2 linked regions of the Pleomorphomonas sp. PLEO genome follow. The protein of the gene in region 1 interacts with the protein of each later gene in a pairwise test. Links are inferred from orthologs where the notes say so. Each region holds a gene or a part of one and is shown on either strand. Other genes may lie near its edges. The genes, in order: AB6N07_RS11925 and mtgA.

Region 1 (5,035 bases):
GAGGATCGCATCGTCAAGCGCTTCTTCGCCGACCGTTCGCGCGAGCGGGCTGGCGGTTCGCGCCATTTGCCGGAGGCGACGGTGCCGCCCGCCACTTTCCACCTTGAGGGTCGGCAGCCGATCGATGCCGGTGAGGCGGAACTCGCCGTCAACCCACGCGCCCGCTCGGCCAAGCTCAGGTTCGGCATTCGCACCGAAGCGCCGTCCCGGTCGATCGACCGGGACGCGCTCGGCGTTCCCAGCCTTTTTAGGGACAGGCCATGACCCGCTATATCAACGCCCTCCTGGTGTTCCTGATGGTGCTGTCGGCGGCCGCCGTCTACGACATGAAATACGAGGCGGAGATTGCCGCCGAGAACATCAACAAGAAGCAGGCGGAAATCGTCCAGGCGCGTGAGGACATCTCGCTGCTCAAGGCTGAATGGGCGCTGCTGACGCGGCCGGCCCGCATGAACGATCTTCTCGCGCGGCATCAGGACATTCTGAACCTGACCCCGATGTCCTCCAATCATATCGGCACGCTGGCCGACATTCCGGCCAAGCCCGTGGTGCCGCCGGTTGGTCTGCCGACCGAGCAGTCGGCGGACGGCTCGGCGGTCCTGCCACAAATCCAAGATAATACGAGACGGGTACAATGAATTTCCGGTTTGGTCCGTTCCGAAAGTCCGCCGAGCCGACGGCAGTCACCGCCGGCCAGGATTTTCGTGCGTCCGCGCGGCGCGGCGCGGGCGATACCATGCGCAGCCGGCTTTTCCTCACCTCGGCTTGCTTCATTCTTGTCTACGGCACCATCATCGGCCGTCTGGTTGAGATGGGCGTCAGCCTGCCGCAGGAATCGGTAACGCTCGGCAATGCCCAGGCGGCGGTGTCGGCGGCCCGTCCCGATATTCTCGACCGTAACGGCGAGATTCTGGCGACCGACATCAAGTTCGCTTCGCTGTATGCCGAGCCGCGCCGCATCGTCGATCCGGACGAGGCGACCGAGCAGCTCGCCACCGTCTTCCCCGATCTCGGCACCGATGCGGTGCGCCAGCGCCTCGCCTCCAAGCAGGGCTTCGTCTGGCTGAAGCGCGAAATCACGCCGACCCAGCAGGCGGCCGTGCATGGCCTTGGCATTCCGGGTATCGGTTTCCTGACTGAAAACAAGCGCTTCTATCCGTCGGGCCGGACGGTTGCCTACGTCACTGGCCACGTCAACATCGACAATCAGGGCATCGCCGGCATCGAGAAATACATTGACGACCAATGGCTCGGCGATCTGCAGAAGGCGGGCATGGCCTCGAACAATCTCGAGCCGATCCGCTTGTCCGTCGACTTGCGCGTGCAGCAGGTGCTGCACGACGAGATCACGGCGGCGATGCAGCGCTATACGGCGAAATCGTCGGCTGCCGTGGTGCTCAACGTCAAGACGGGCGAAGTGCTCGGCATGACGTCGGCGCCCGACTACGACCCGATGAACCCGGTCGAAGCGCTTGATCCCAACAACATGAACCGCGCCTCGGCTGCGGTGTACGAGATGGGGTCGACCTTCAAGATATTCGCCACCTCGATGGCGCTCGATTCGGGCAAGGTGAAGCTCACCGACAGCTTCGACGCCACCCAGAGCCTCAACATCGGTGGCTTCACCATCCACGACTTCCATGGCAAGCACCGCGTGCTGACCGTGCCGGAGATCTTCATCTACTCGTCCAACGTCGGTACAGGCCGCGAGGCGCTGAAGGTCGGCTCAGAGGGGCAGCAGGAGTTCCTGAAACGTTTGGGGCTGATGGATAAGGTGCCGACCGAACTGCCGGAGATCGCCCGGCCGATCCTGCCCAAGCGCTGGTCCGACCTCGTCACCGTCACCGTGTCCTTCGGTCACGGCATCTCGGTGTCGCCGCTGGCCACCGCCACGGCGGCGAGCGCGGTGATGAACGGCGGCATCCTCATTCCGCCGACCTTCTTCCCGCGCACCGAGGAGGAGGCGCGCCTGATCGGCAAGCGGGTGCTGAAGCAGTCGACCTCCGAGCAGATGCGCTACCTGATGCGCCTCAACGTGCTGGCGCCCGGCGGTTCGGGCAAGTCGGCCGACATTCCCGGCTACCGCATCGGCGGCAAGACCGGCACCGCCGAAAAGGTCGTAAATGGCCGCTACTCCAACGACAAGCGCTTCAACGCCTTTGTCGCCACCTTCCCGATCGACGACCCGCAATATCTCGTGCTGGTGGTTCTCGACGAGCCCAACCCCGAGCGGCCCGGCCTGCCGGCCACCGCGGGTATGAATGCCGGGCCGACGGCCGGCAATATCATCGGCCGGATCGCGCCGATGCTGAACGTCGAACCGCGCTTCGATGATGTCGACGTGCCGCTGATGGCCGCCTACTGACGCCGCCGCCTTTGCCGGGCGGGTGGCGAGGGGCGGTGTGGAAAGAGTGAGTTGTCCTCATTTCGATCGCAAATCGAGGACAGTGTGCGGCGTCTTGCGATTCAAATATGGACGGACAGATGAAGCTCGCCGAACTTGCGCCCGATATCCTCACGCTCGATCCGGCCTTGCGCCGTATATCGATCACCGGCGTCACCGCCGATAGCCGTGAGGTTGTTCCCGGTTCGCTTTTCGTGGCATTGCCCGGCACCCGCGCCAAGGGCATCGACTTCATTCCCCAGGCCATCGAGAAGGGCGCGGCGGTGGTGCTCGCCGACACCGAGGATGAGCTGCCTGCCGGCCTCAGCGTGCCGGTGCTGCGCGATCCCGATCCCGCCCGCCGCTTCGCCCGCATGCTCGCCCGCTTCTACGGACCGCAGCCGAAGACGGTGGTGGCGGTGACCGGCACCAACGGCAAGACATCGGTTGCCGCCTTCGTTCGCCAGATCTGGCTTTCGGCTGGTTACGAAGCGGCATCGATCGGCACCGTCGGCGTGACGACCAAGGCCGGCAACGCTTACGGCAACATGACGACGCCCGACGCGGTGACGCTGCACCGGACGCTGCACGATCTTGCAGCCGACGGCATCGATCATGTGGCGATGGAAGCCTCCTCGCACGGCCTCATTCAGCGCCGGCTCGATGGCGTCGAAGTGGCGGCCGGCGCCTTCACCAACCTGTCGCGCGACCATCTCGACTATCACGGCACGATGGAAGCCTACATGGCCGCCAAGATGCGGCTGTTCGACACCATCCTGCATCCCGGCTCCGGCGCCGTCGTCAATCTCGACGATGTCTACGGCGAGGCATTCGCCTCGGCCGCTCGCATCTGCGGCCTCGATCTTCAGACGGTCGGAGCCGCTGGCAACCGCATCCGCATTCTCGACGTCGCCCGCGACGGTTGGGCACAGGTCGCCACCGTCGATATCGGTGATGGACCTCGGCCGGTCCGCATTCCGCTGGTCGGCGCCTTCCAGGTGTCGAATGCGCTGGTTGCCGCGGCGCTGGCGTCCGCCGAAGGTTCGGTGTCGCTCTCCGACGCGCTCGATGCGCTCGACGGCATCAAGGGTGCCAAGGGGCGGCTTGAACTGGTCGGCTACGCACCGTCGCAAGCGCCGGTGTTTGTCGATTTCGCGCATACGCCGGCCGCCCTCGAAGTGGCGCTCCAGACGCTGAGGCCATTTACCGTCGGCCGTCTCGTCGTCGCCTTTGGCGCCGGTGGCGACCGCGACAAGGGCAAGCGGCCGCAGATGGGCGAGGTCTGCGCCCGTCTTGCCGATGTCGCCATCGTCACCGACGACAATCCGCGCACCGAGGACGCGGCGACCATCCGTTCGGAAGTGCTGGCCGGCTGCCCCGGCGGCATCGAGATCGGCGATCGGACGACGGCGGTGCGCCAGGGCATCGCCATGCTCGGCCCGGACGATGTGTTCCTGATCGCCGGCAAGGGCCACGAGACCGGGCAGATCATCGGCCGCGAGACGGTGCATTATTCCGACCACGAGGCGGTATTGGCGACGCCGGGTCTGACGCCGTCCGATCGGTCGCTGTGGCCCGAGGGCGATTTCGTCACGGCGCTGCAAGGCCGTGTCGAGGGTGCTCTTTCGCCCATCGACAGCATTTCCATCGACAGCCGCACCGTCGAGCGTGGCGGCGCTTTCTTCGCCATCGCTGGCGATCGCTTCGACGGCCATGACTTCGTGGAAAAGGCGCTTCAGAAGGGCGCGGCGGTGGCCGTCGTTTCTGAGGCAAAGCGCTCGTCCCTGCCGGCCGATATCGGTCCGCTGGTGGTGGTTGACGACGTGCTCGCCAGCCTGGGGCGGCTCGGCATCCGGGCGCGCGAGCGCACCGCCGCCAAGGTGATCGCCGTCACGGGGTCGGTCGGCAAGACGTCGACCAAGGAAGCGCTGCGCGAAGCACTTTCCGCCTCGGGCGCGGTGCACGCCTCGGCCGCCTCCTTCAACAACCATTGGGGCGTGCCGCTGACGCTCGCCCGCATGCCAACCGGCAGCCGTTACGGCATATTCGAAATCGGCATGAACCACCCTGGCGAGATCACGCCGCTCACCAAGATGGTTCGGCCGCATGTCGCCATCATCACCACGGTGGCGCCGGTGCATCTTGAGTATTTCTCTTCGGTGAGGGCGATCGCCGAGGCAAAGGCCGAGATCTTCGCCGGCCTGGAACCGGGCGGTACTGCTATTCTCAACCGGGACAGCGAGTTCGCATCGCTGCTGGCCGAGCGTGCCCGCGCCCATGGCGCCAAGGTGGTGTTCTTCGGCGAACATCCCGAGGCGGAAGCTCGGCTTCTCAAGTGCTCATTGCAAGAGGATTGCACCACAATCACCGCCGACATCCTCGGCGACAGCGTTGCCTACAAGCTGGGCGCGCCGGGCCGGCACATCGCGCAGAACTCGCTGGCCGTGCTGGCCGCCGTCAAGATCGTCGGTGGCGACCTGATGCGGGCGATGCTGGCCCTCCAAGGTCACAAGCAGCCCAAGGGACGCGGCAAACGCCACGTGCTGCCGATGTTCGGTGGCACGGCACGGCTGATCGACGAGAGCTACAACGCCAATCCCACCTCGATGCGGGCGGCGATCGCGCTGCTCGGAGCGGCGTCGGTGGAAGGGC
Region 2 (8,704 bases), 1.7 Mb from region 1 along the record:
GGGCGAAGCGTTTTGCCGCAGCGCAAAAGGAATAAGTGCAGAGCAAAAGACTTGGCTGCGTCGCACCATTTCTCCTATGCTGGTCGCGCCGCGATCGGGCGCGGCGACGCGGCAAGAGGCTCCCCATGTCCAGGGCGAAGCAGGGCACTGTCATTCGAAAATACGCCAACCGGCGGCTCTATGACACCGGCACCTCCAGCTATGTCACGCTGCAGGATCTCGCCTCCATGGTGCGGGCCAACACCGATTTCGTCGTCATCGACGCCAAAAGCGACGCGGACATTACCCACGAGGTTCTGACACAGATCATTCTCGAGGAAGAGACGCGGGGACCGCATCTGCTGCCCGTCAATTTTCTGCGACAGCTCATCCGTTTTTATGGCGACGAGCTGCAGGCCATGGTGCCTGCCTTCCTGGAGTATTCCATCGGCCAGTTCGCGCGCGAGCAGGGCAAGATGCGCGGCATAGCCGGCGAGGCGCTGGGCGCTTCCACTCTCAGCGAGAAGCTCGGCGAGCAGGTACGGCTCAACGCCGAATCCTTCGAGCGGGCGGTGCGCGCCGTCCTGCCCGGCGAAACGCCCGACGCACCGGCAAGCCCGGCCGAAAGCCGCACCGCCGATATCGACGCATTGCGCGACGAGCTCACGGCCATGCGGCGGCGGCTTGATCGGCTGGCACCGGAAACCGAATAACTCAACACCAATAGGCCGGATCAGGCGGGAGCGACGACGAGCGGTCCACGCAGACAGGTGTCGTCATCAAGCCCTTCGACCAGCGCCGCGCCGGGTCCGGCCCGCAAACGCGGCTCGCCGATAAGCCGCCCCTGGAAGGCGGAGATGCCGAGTTCGGCAAGCAAGGTCGCCGACGCTTCGTCCTGCACGAATTCGGCAACGGTACGGATGCCGAAATGACTGGCGAGCGTGGTGAGCGCCCTGACGAATACGACGGCGTCGGCATCGCGACCGATATCGCGGATGAAAGCGCCGTCGATTTTCAGCCAGTCCGGCTTGATGTCGCGCAGCATCCTCAGCGAGGTGTGACCGGAGCCGAAGTCATCGATGGCGATGCGGCAGCCGATATCGCGTACCGTCGCCACCATGTGCCTGAGATCGTCGATACGCGACAGAGCCGCCGTTTCGGTGATTTCGATGGTCAGCCTTTTCAGCGCATCGCCATCACGGCGGGCACCGGCCAGCAACATGCTGAGCCAAGCCGGGTCGGCCAGCGTTTCCGGCGATACGTTGACGGAGAGCTTAAGCAACGGCGACGCCTGGAGATCGGCCATCACCAGCGTCAGCGCCCGCATGTCGAGCCGCCGGATGAGACCGAGCTTTTCCGCCGCCTCCACATAGGGGCCGCCGGAGACGATCTCTCCCGACGGCAGCGCCAGCCGGCTGAGCGCCTCGTAGTAAATCACCGCCCGATCGTCCGCGCGGGCGATCGGCTGATAGGCCAGGACGAAGCGTTCCTCGGCAAGGCCGCGCTGGATCGCCTCGGCGACTTCGACGTTGCGGCGGCGGAGAGCATCGCGAGCAGCCGAAGGTTCATACAGAGTGATATGGCGATCTAGGTCGCGCCGGGCATCGCCGAGCGCCTCCTCGGCTCGATTGGCCGCCATGGCGCCGGACAGCGCGTGCTGCGGCAGCATGACGGCGCCGATAGCGATATCGGCGCGCACGGCGGCGCCATCGCAATCGATCGCCTCGTCACGCACCGCGTCGCGGAAGCGCTCGGTGGCGATGATCAGCGCGTGCTCGTCGCAGTCGTTGAGGATGGCGCCGAATTTATGCCCGGAAAACGACCCGAAAATATCACCTTGCCGCATCCGGCGCAGGATCCGCTCGCCGGCGACGTCGATCACCCGGTCCCCGGCCTCATAGCCGAAATTGGCGTTAATCCGGCCGATGTCGAGCACGGCGAGGATCAAGAACACCGCCGAGCCCCCATCCGCCTCAAGCGATTTCAGCCGATCGTCAAGGCTCTGGAGTAGCTCGTCACGGTCGAGCCGGCGATCCGGCCCGTAAAGACGAGCCGGTGCCACCGTTTCGCCGCCACGCGGCAGCACACGCACCGTGCCGCGTGCGCCGAGCGCCGGTTGATCAGCCGGACCGAACCAGCTGCCGCTTTCTTCGATGCGCACGCTCTGCGGCTTGCCGCCACGCGGCATCAAGTCATAGACGAGCCGGTAGTCGGGACCGATCCGGTCGGCGGACAGCACGGGCGGTGGCGTCGCGGCGAGCCGTAGCGTCGCCGCTTGCGGCCCGATCAAGCGATGGAGCGCCCGGCCGGAGAGCGGCACCTCATAGGGCGGAAGATCGAACACCTCGCCGGCATTCGGCGACCAGCGCAAGCGGTCTTCGGCATAGTCGTGCTCATAGGCAGCGACACCCGCCGCGGCCATGGCCGCGCTGACCGTGTCCCTGTCCAGCCCGTGCCCATCCGAAGAAACGAGATCGTCATCCATCTGCCGCCGTCCTCGTCGTTTTGGAACACCTACCGCAACGCCCCTCTCACGTGAACCCGCGATTTTTATCATTCGCCATCGACGCATCTCTGAAACGGCTGGCCCACCGACGTATTTTCGGCTGGTGGTCTTGCGCATTAACCTTTTCTTAACCATTCTTGAAGGTGGCGCGATGGTTGCTCCGTATTCCTGACGTCGGTTCACTCTGTGCCGAAACGGCACAGCCCCTTGAAAGGCCTACGATAATGATCGGATCGGTCGGCTCTATCGGCGAAAGCGTCGGCAGCCAGAGCCTCCAAAGGGCGGCGCACCGCGCTTCCGGTCGTTATGTTGAGGCAATCGAAGGCTCGTCGGCCAGCGGTGAGCGCCAACAGTTCGCCATTCTCGATCTCCAAGCCGAACAGCGGGACGAAACACTCCGTCGCCGTTCGTCTACGACGGCCACGGGCAACCCCGCCTCGGCGCCCTTCGTCGCTCAACTCGCCGCCCTTGGTCTCGGCGACGCGGGCACCGGCGAGCGCCGCGTCCGTCGCGATCCGGCGCTGATCGTCGCCCGCGCCGATGCGCTCTATCGCGATGGCTATCGCCGCGTCACCGAGCTAGAGCCGGGATTCTTCGGCACCGCCGAATACTGAGCGGCAAGCAGGAGCCGATTTCGCCTGGAGCCGCGGGAGAGCGTTGCGCCGTCCACAACGCAGGCCTTCATCGACCCATCACACAAAAACAAAAAGGCCGGCGCGATGCACCGGCTCTTTTCAGGTCGATATCCCGGCCGTCGTGGACGGCCGAGCAAATCTGTTTATCAGGCTTCCTTGGGCGCCAGAATCTGGCGGCCGCGGTACATGCCGGTCTTGAGATCGACGTGGTGGGGACGACGCAGCTCGCCCGAGGTCTTGTCTTCGACGTAGGTCGGCTGCTTCAGCGCATCGTGAGACCGACGCATGCCCCGCTTGGACGGCGAGGTCTTTCGCTTGGGAACTGCCATTGTCTTCTACTCCATCGCCCGCTCGTAAAGGGGGAACCGCAATGGCCCACCGTTCGGGCGCGCGGGCGCTCGTTCCTAAAGATGCGGCCTTATACAGACTGGCGCGCCACTTTGCCAGTGCCTGCCGGGAAAAAAGTGGCCTCTCCGTCGCAATCCCGATGGAGAGACGACAGATGGGGCAACCATTCATCACGGAGCAAGACACTCGACATAGGCGCCGGACTGATTGACGCGAAGCTCAATGATGCGCGACAGCGTCTTTTGCGCTCGACTCGGCTTCAAGGGGTTTCGGATGGCCGGATTGGGCAGGGCGGCAGCGATCAGCGCCGCCTCGCGCCGGCTCAGCTTCGAGGCCGACTTCTTGAAGTAATAATGGGCCGCCGCCTCGACACCGTAAACGTTGGGACCGAGCTCGGCGATGTTGAGGTAAATTTCCAGCGTTCGCCGCTTTGACCAGACGAAATCGGCATAGAGAGCGAGCGGAATTTCGAGGCCCTTGCGGAGGTAGGAGCGCGACGGCCACAGGAAGACGTTCTTCACCGTCTGCATGGTGATGGTGCTGGCGCCACGATTGGGACCGCCGTTACGGCTCAGGACCGAGCGAAGCTGCGTCCAGTCGACACCGTCGTGGAAGCAGAATTGCCCATCCTCGCTCATAACCACAGCCTGCTTCATGCTGGGCGCGATATCGTCGAGATCGACCCAATCGCGGCTGTAACCCTGGAAGGTCAGAAGGTCCCACACCATCAGCGTCGAAACGGGCCGAGCGAACAGATAAATCGGCACCAGAACGAAGGGCAGAACGACCACCACCGCGGCGGCGACGGAAAGCCGCTTGAGCCACATCCGCCAGCCAGCTCGCCTCACAGCCGCCGCCTCCTCGTCGTCCGCCACCGGCTCGCCGTCGGCTACCGCCTCGCTGAGATCGCTCATGCCCACCCGCCTGTCCGTTTTCTCATAAACCAACGGGGCTGGCCGGGCAAACAGGGGAAAAGCCAACGGGAAGCGTCCGTCGCTGCGACGGCAAAACCACCCGAGCCTCATTTTCCCAGCGACAAAGCCTCAAAAAGCCGACCAATGCGGCAAATGCTCACAAATTATACAGAGATGCCCCAAATTTAGCATGGCGCGAATTGAGGCAACGTGAGACCTTTTACTTGTGAGCGCTGCTTCGTCGGTCTTCCGTCTGGGTCTTCCTCCTGATCCACGTGGCTCTCCAGCTTTCCTCCCAGAACTCAGGCCGGTAACCCCGGCCTGTTTTTTTGCGCTGTGCCCCGGCGCGCGTCACGACCGGTCGAAAGTGTTCGGAAAGACCGGGACTCACGCCCCGACCTTTCCGAACTCCGCTCTCGTTTTTCTTGTCAGTCGTCGCCCATGGCAACCAGCGTCGCATTGCCGCCGGCCGCCGCCGTGTTGACGGAGACCACCTGCTCCAGCGCGAAGCGGGTAAGATAGTTGGGGCCGCCCGCCTTGGGGCCGGTGCCAGAGAGCCCCGAGCCCCCGAAGGGCTGCGAGCCGACCACCGCTCCGATCATGTTGCGATTGACGTAGACATTGCCGATCGGCAACCGATCGACGATGCGCTTCACCGTCGTCTCGATCCGCGAATGAATGCCGAGCGTCAGGCCATAGCCGCTCGCCGCGATATCCTCGATCACCCTGTCGAGGTCTTTTGCCTTGTAGCGGACGATGTGCAGCACCGGGCCGAACACTTCCCGATCGAGGGCCACAGCCTCGGGTAGCTCGATGAGCGCAGGCGCGAAATAGGTGCCGCCGGCCAGCAAGCCCCCAGGTATCTGGCCGGAAAACAGCACGCCACCCTTGCCTTGCCAAGCCGCCACGTGAACGGCGAGCTTTTCGGCTTGCTCACGATCGATGATCGGGCCGACGTCGGTGTCCGGCCGCCTGGGATCGCCGACCTTGAGTTCAGCCGCCGCCCCTTTGATCAGGGCGACCATGTGATCGGCGACATCCTCCTGCACGAACAGCAGGCGCAGCGCCGAACAGCGCTGACCAGCCGAGCGGAAGGCCGAGGTGACGACGTCGTCGGTCACCTGCTCGCCGAGCGCCGTGGCGTCGACGATCATGGCGTTGAGGCCACCGGTTTCGGCGATCAGCGGCACGATCGGCCCACGCTTGGCGGCAAGCGCCCTGTTGATGGCGAAAGCGGTATCGGTCGAGCCGGTAAAGGCGACGCCGGCGATGCGCGGATCGGCAACCAGCGCCGCGCCGGCCGCGCCGTCGCCGACCAGCAGAGCCAGTGCCGAGGTTGGTACGCCAGCCTCATGCAGCAGACGCACCATCATGGCACCGACAAGCGGCGTCTGCTCGGCGGGCTTTGCCACCACCACATTGCCGGCGGCCAGCGCCGCTGCTGTCTGGCCGACGAAAATCGCCAGCGGGAAGTTCCAGGGAGCAATGGCCGCGAACACGCCACGACCGCGATAGCTGAGCCTGTTTTCCTCGCCGGTCGGACCGGGCATGGCGACTGGCACTTGGAACAGGCGCCGCGCCTCGCTGGCGTAGTAGCGGCAGAAGTCGACCGCCTCGCGCACCTCGGCGACGCCATCGGCCAACGTCTTGCCCGCCTCGAGCGCCAGCACGGCGAGAAAAGCCGGAAGCCGATCCTCAAGAAGGTCGGCCGCCCGCTCCAGCGCGGCGGCGCGCGTCTGGGCCGGCGTTTCAGACCACGAACGGAAGCCGGCGACAGTCGAGGCGACCGCCTGCTTTGCCGTTTCGGCATCTGCATCGACGGCCCGACCGATCTCCGTCTTGCCATCGATCGGCGACAGGAGAACGCGCTGAGGTCCAGTCGCATCCATGCCGTCGATGATCGAAGCGGCGGTCCCGAAATCGCTGCCGGCAGCCGCGATGGCGGTCAGCAGAGGTTCCAGCGCCTGTTCGTCGGCAAGCTCCACGCCGCGGGAATTGCGGCGATCGCCGAACAGATCGGCAGGCAACGGAATACGGGCGTGACGGGCGCGGTCGCCGCCAGCCAATACGTCGGCGGGACGCTTCAGCAAGGTCGATATCTCCACTTTGGAGTCGCCGACAGCGGCGACAAAGGATGAGTTGGCGCCATTTTCCAGAAGGCGGCGAACGAGATAGGCGAGAAGATCCTTGTGGCCACCGACCGGCGCATAAATGCGGCACGGCTGACCATCCCTCTCGGTGACCTCACGGTAGAGCGTATCGCCCATGCCGTGCAGCCGCTGGAATTCGAAATGCCGGTTGGTACCGGCAATCTCCGAAACCTCGGCCACCGTCAGCGCATTGTGCGTCGCGAATTGCGGGTAGAGGCGCGGCCGCGCTTTGAGCATCTTCTCGGCGCAGACGAGATAGGACAGGTCGGTGGAGGCTTTGCGGGTGAAGAGGGGATAATCGTCAAGACCCCGTTCCTGTCCCCGCTTCATCTCGGTGTCCCAATAGGCACCCTTGACGAGACGCACCATGAAGCGACGATTCAGGCTTTCGGCAAGATCGATCATATGGTCGATCACCGCCGGCGCCCGCTTCTGGTAGGCCTGCACGGCAAGGCCGAACCCATCCCACCCGGCAAGCGACGGATCGCTGGTGACAGTGGCGATCACCTCGAGAGACAGCTTCAACCGATCGGCTTCTTCGGCGTCGACGGTGAGGTTGAGATCGTAGGCCTTCGCCGCCCGCGACAGTTCGAGCAGCCTTGGCACGAGCTCGGCCATAACACGCGCGCCGTTCAGCGCCTCGTAGCGCGGATGCAGCGCCGACAGCTTGACCGAAATGCCCGGCCGGGCCGGCAGCGCCTCGGAGCCGGCCGACCGGCCGATCGCTTCGATCGCCATGGCGTAGTCGGCAAAGTACCGTTCCGCATCGGCGGCTGTGCGGGCGCCCTCGCCAAGCATATCGTAGGAGTGGCGATAGCCCTTGCCGGCCAGACCGCGAGCACGGGACAAGGCGGCTTCGATCGAAGTGCCCAGTACGAACTGGTGGCCCATGATCTTCATCGCCTGCCGCGTGGCGGCGCGCACCGGCGGCATGCCCAGACGCTTGACGAGGCCGGTCAGGACATTCTCAGGAGTTTCGCCCGGCTGGAGCACGCGCGTCGTCACGCCGAGCGCCCAGCCGGAGGCCGCCACCAGCCAGGGGTCCTCGCCCTTGCCGTGGAAGCCGAAGGCGGCCGAAGCGAGCTTGTCCTCGATCAGCTTGTCGGCAGTCGCTCCATCGGGCACGCGGAGCAGCGCCTCGGCCATCACCATGATGGCCAGGCCCTCGCGCGTCGTCAGCGAATAGGCTTTCAGGAAATCCTCAACGCCGCCGATGGCCGACTTGCCGTTACGGATCGCCTTGATGAGACGGCTGGCATACGCATCGACGCGCCCGCGCGCGTCTGGATCCTCGACCCGGGCCGCCAGGAGGCGGCGGACCACGACAGTCTCGTCTTCCGCATAGGGCGGCGAAAAACACGGAGCCCGGAGGGGCTCTGAAGAAGCTGCGGACATCTGATCTCCGGAAGGTTGCCACCTTCTGAGGGCGGCTTTTGTTATAATCCGCAGGATACCAGCAGGCTTTCGGTGACACTCTCCTTATTGAGGTATAGAATCGGCGCTATTCGCGGAATGAACCGTTTGTTTCCGTGAATTTTCCAGATTGATCTGTCTTGGGGATTTGCGATGGCGTCAGCGGCGGGCGGTGATCGTTCTCACCACAGCAAAGATATTCCCGGCCTCGATCGCATCGATCGCCGGATCCTCGCCGCACTTCAAGAAGATGGCCGCGTCACCAATCTGGAACTCGCCGAGAAGATCGGCATGTCTGCGACGGCTACCGCCGAGCGAGTCAAACGACTGTCGCGCGATGGATTCATCCTCGGTTATACGGCGCGCCTCGATCCCCTGCATCTCCAGCGCGGCCTTCTGGTGTTCGTCGAGATCAAGCTCGATCGCATGAACCCCGAGGTGTTCACCACCTTCGCCGCGGCGGTGAAGAAGGCACCGGAAGTGCTCGAATGCCACCTGATCGCCGGCGGCTTCGATTATCTCGTCAAGGCACGCGTCCGGGACATGGAAGCCTATCGTGAATTCCTGTCCGAGGTGCTGATGACGCTGCCGGGCGTACGCGAGACCCATACCTACCCGGTGATGGAAGAGGTGAAGAACACAACCGTGCTACCGGTATGAGCCCCGCCTTGACCCGCATGCCGGCCCGGAGCTACCACAACGGCCGTCCATTTCCGACCGGAGTGCCGATGACCACCGCCTTCGACACAGCCCTTGCCG

What was found.
Region 2: the proteins of AB6N07_RS11925 (region 1) and mtgA interact in binary tests that used the Escherichia coli proteins (3 or more experiments, as listed by UniProt). The link is inferred for Pleomorphomonas sp. PLEO from one-to-one orthologs.

What each region holds. Positions count from the first base shown.
Region 1 is NZ_CP166625.1:2,566,972-2,572,006, forward strand. Bases 1-2,999 are described here. They hold AB6N07_RS11925 (peptidoglycan D,D-transpeptidase FtsI family protein), read left to right. Parts: upstream 1-634; coding sequence 635-2,365; downstream 2,366-2,999. Other genes in these bases: rsmH (16S rRNA (cytosine(1402)-N(4))-methyltransferase RsmH), read left to right, coding at 1-264; AB6N07_RS11920 (hypothetical protein), read left to right, coding at 261-638; AB6N07_RS11930 (UDP-N-acetylmuramoylalanyl-D-glutamyl-2,6-diaminopimelate--D-alanyl-D-alanine ligase), read left to right, coding at 2,485-2,999. Outside these bases: more of AB6N07_RS11930, read left to right, coding at 3,000-5,035. UniProt on the Escherichia coli protein: Essential cell division protein that catalyzes cross-linking of the peptidoglycan cell wall at the division septum. Required for localization of FtsN.
Region 2 is NZ_CP166625.1:892,314-901,017, reverse strand. Bases 2,511-5,390 are described here. They hold mtgA (monofunctional biosynthetic peptidoglycan transglycosylase), read right to left. Parts: upstream 4,383-5,390; coding sequence 3,639-4,382; downstream 2,511-3,638. Other genes in these bases: putA (bifunctional proline dehydrogenase/L-glutamate gamma-semialdehyde dehydrogenase PutA), read right to left, coding at 4,811-5,390; rpmF (50S ribosomal protein L32), read right to left, coding at 3,267-3,449; AB6N07_RS03940 (hypothetical protein), read left to right, coding at 2,710-3,099. In the rest of the region: polyhydroxyalkanoate synthesis repressor PhaR, read left to right, coding at 126-692; AB6N07_RS03945 (EAL domain-containing protein), read right to left, coding at 713-2,464; more of putA, read right to left, coding at 5,391-7,927; AB6N07_RS03920 (Lrp/AsnC ligand binding domain-containing protein), read left to right, coding at 8,099-8,605; AB6N07_RS03915 (polyprenyl synthetase family protein), read left to right, coding at 8,674-8,704. UniProt on the Escherichia coli protein: Peptidoglycan polymerase that catalyzes glycan chain elongation from lipid-linked precursors. May play a role in peptidoglycan assembly during cell division in collaboration with other cell division proteins.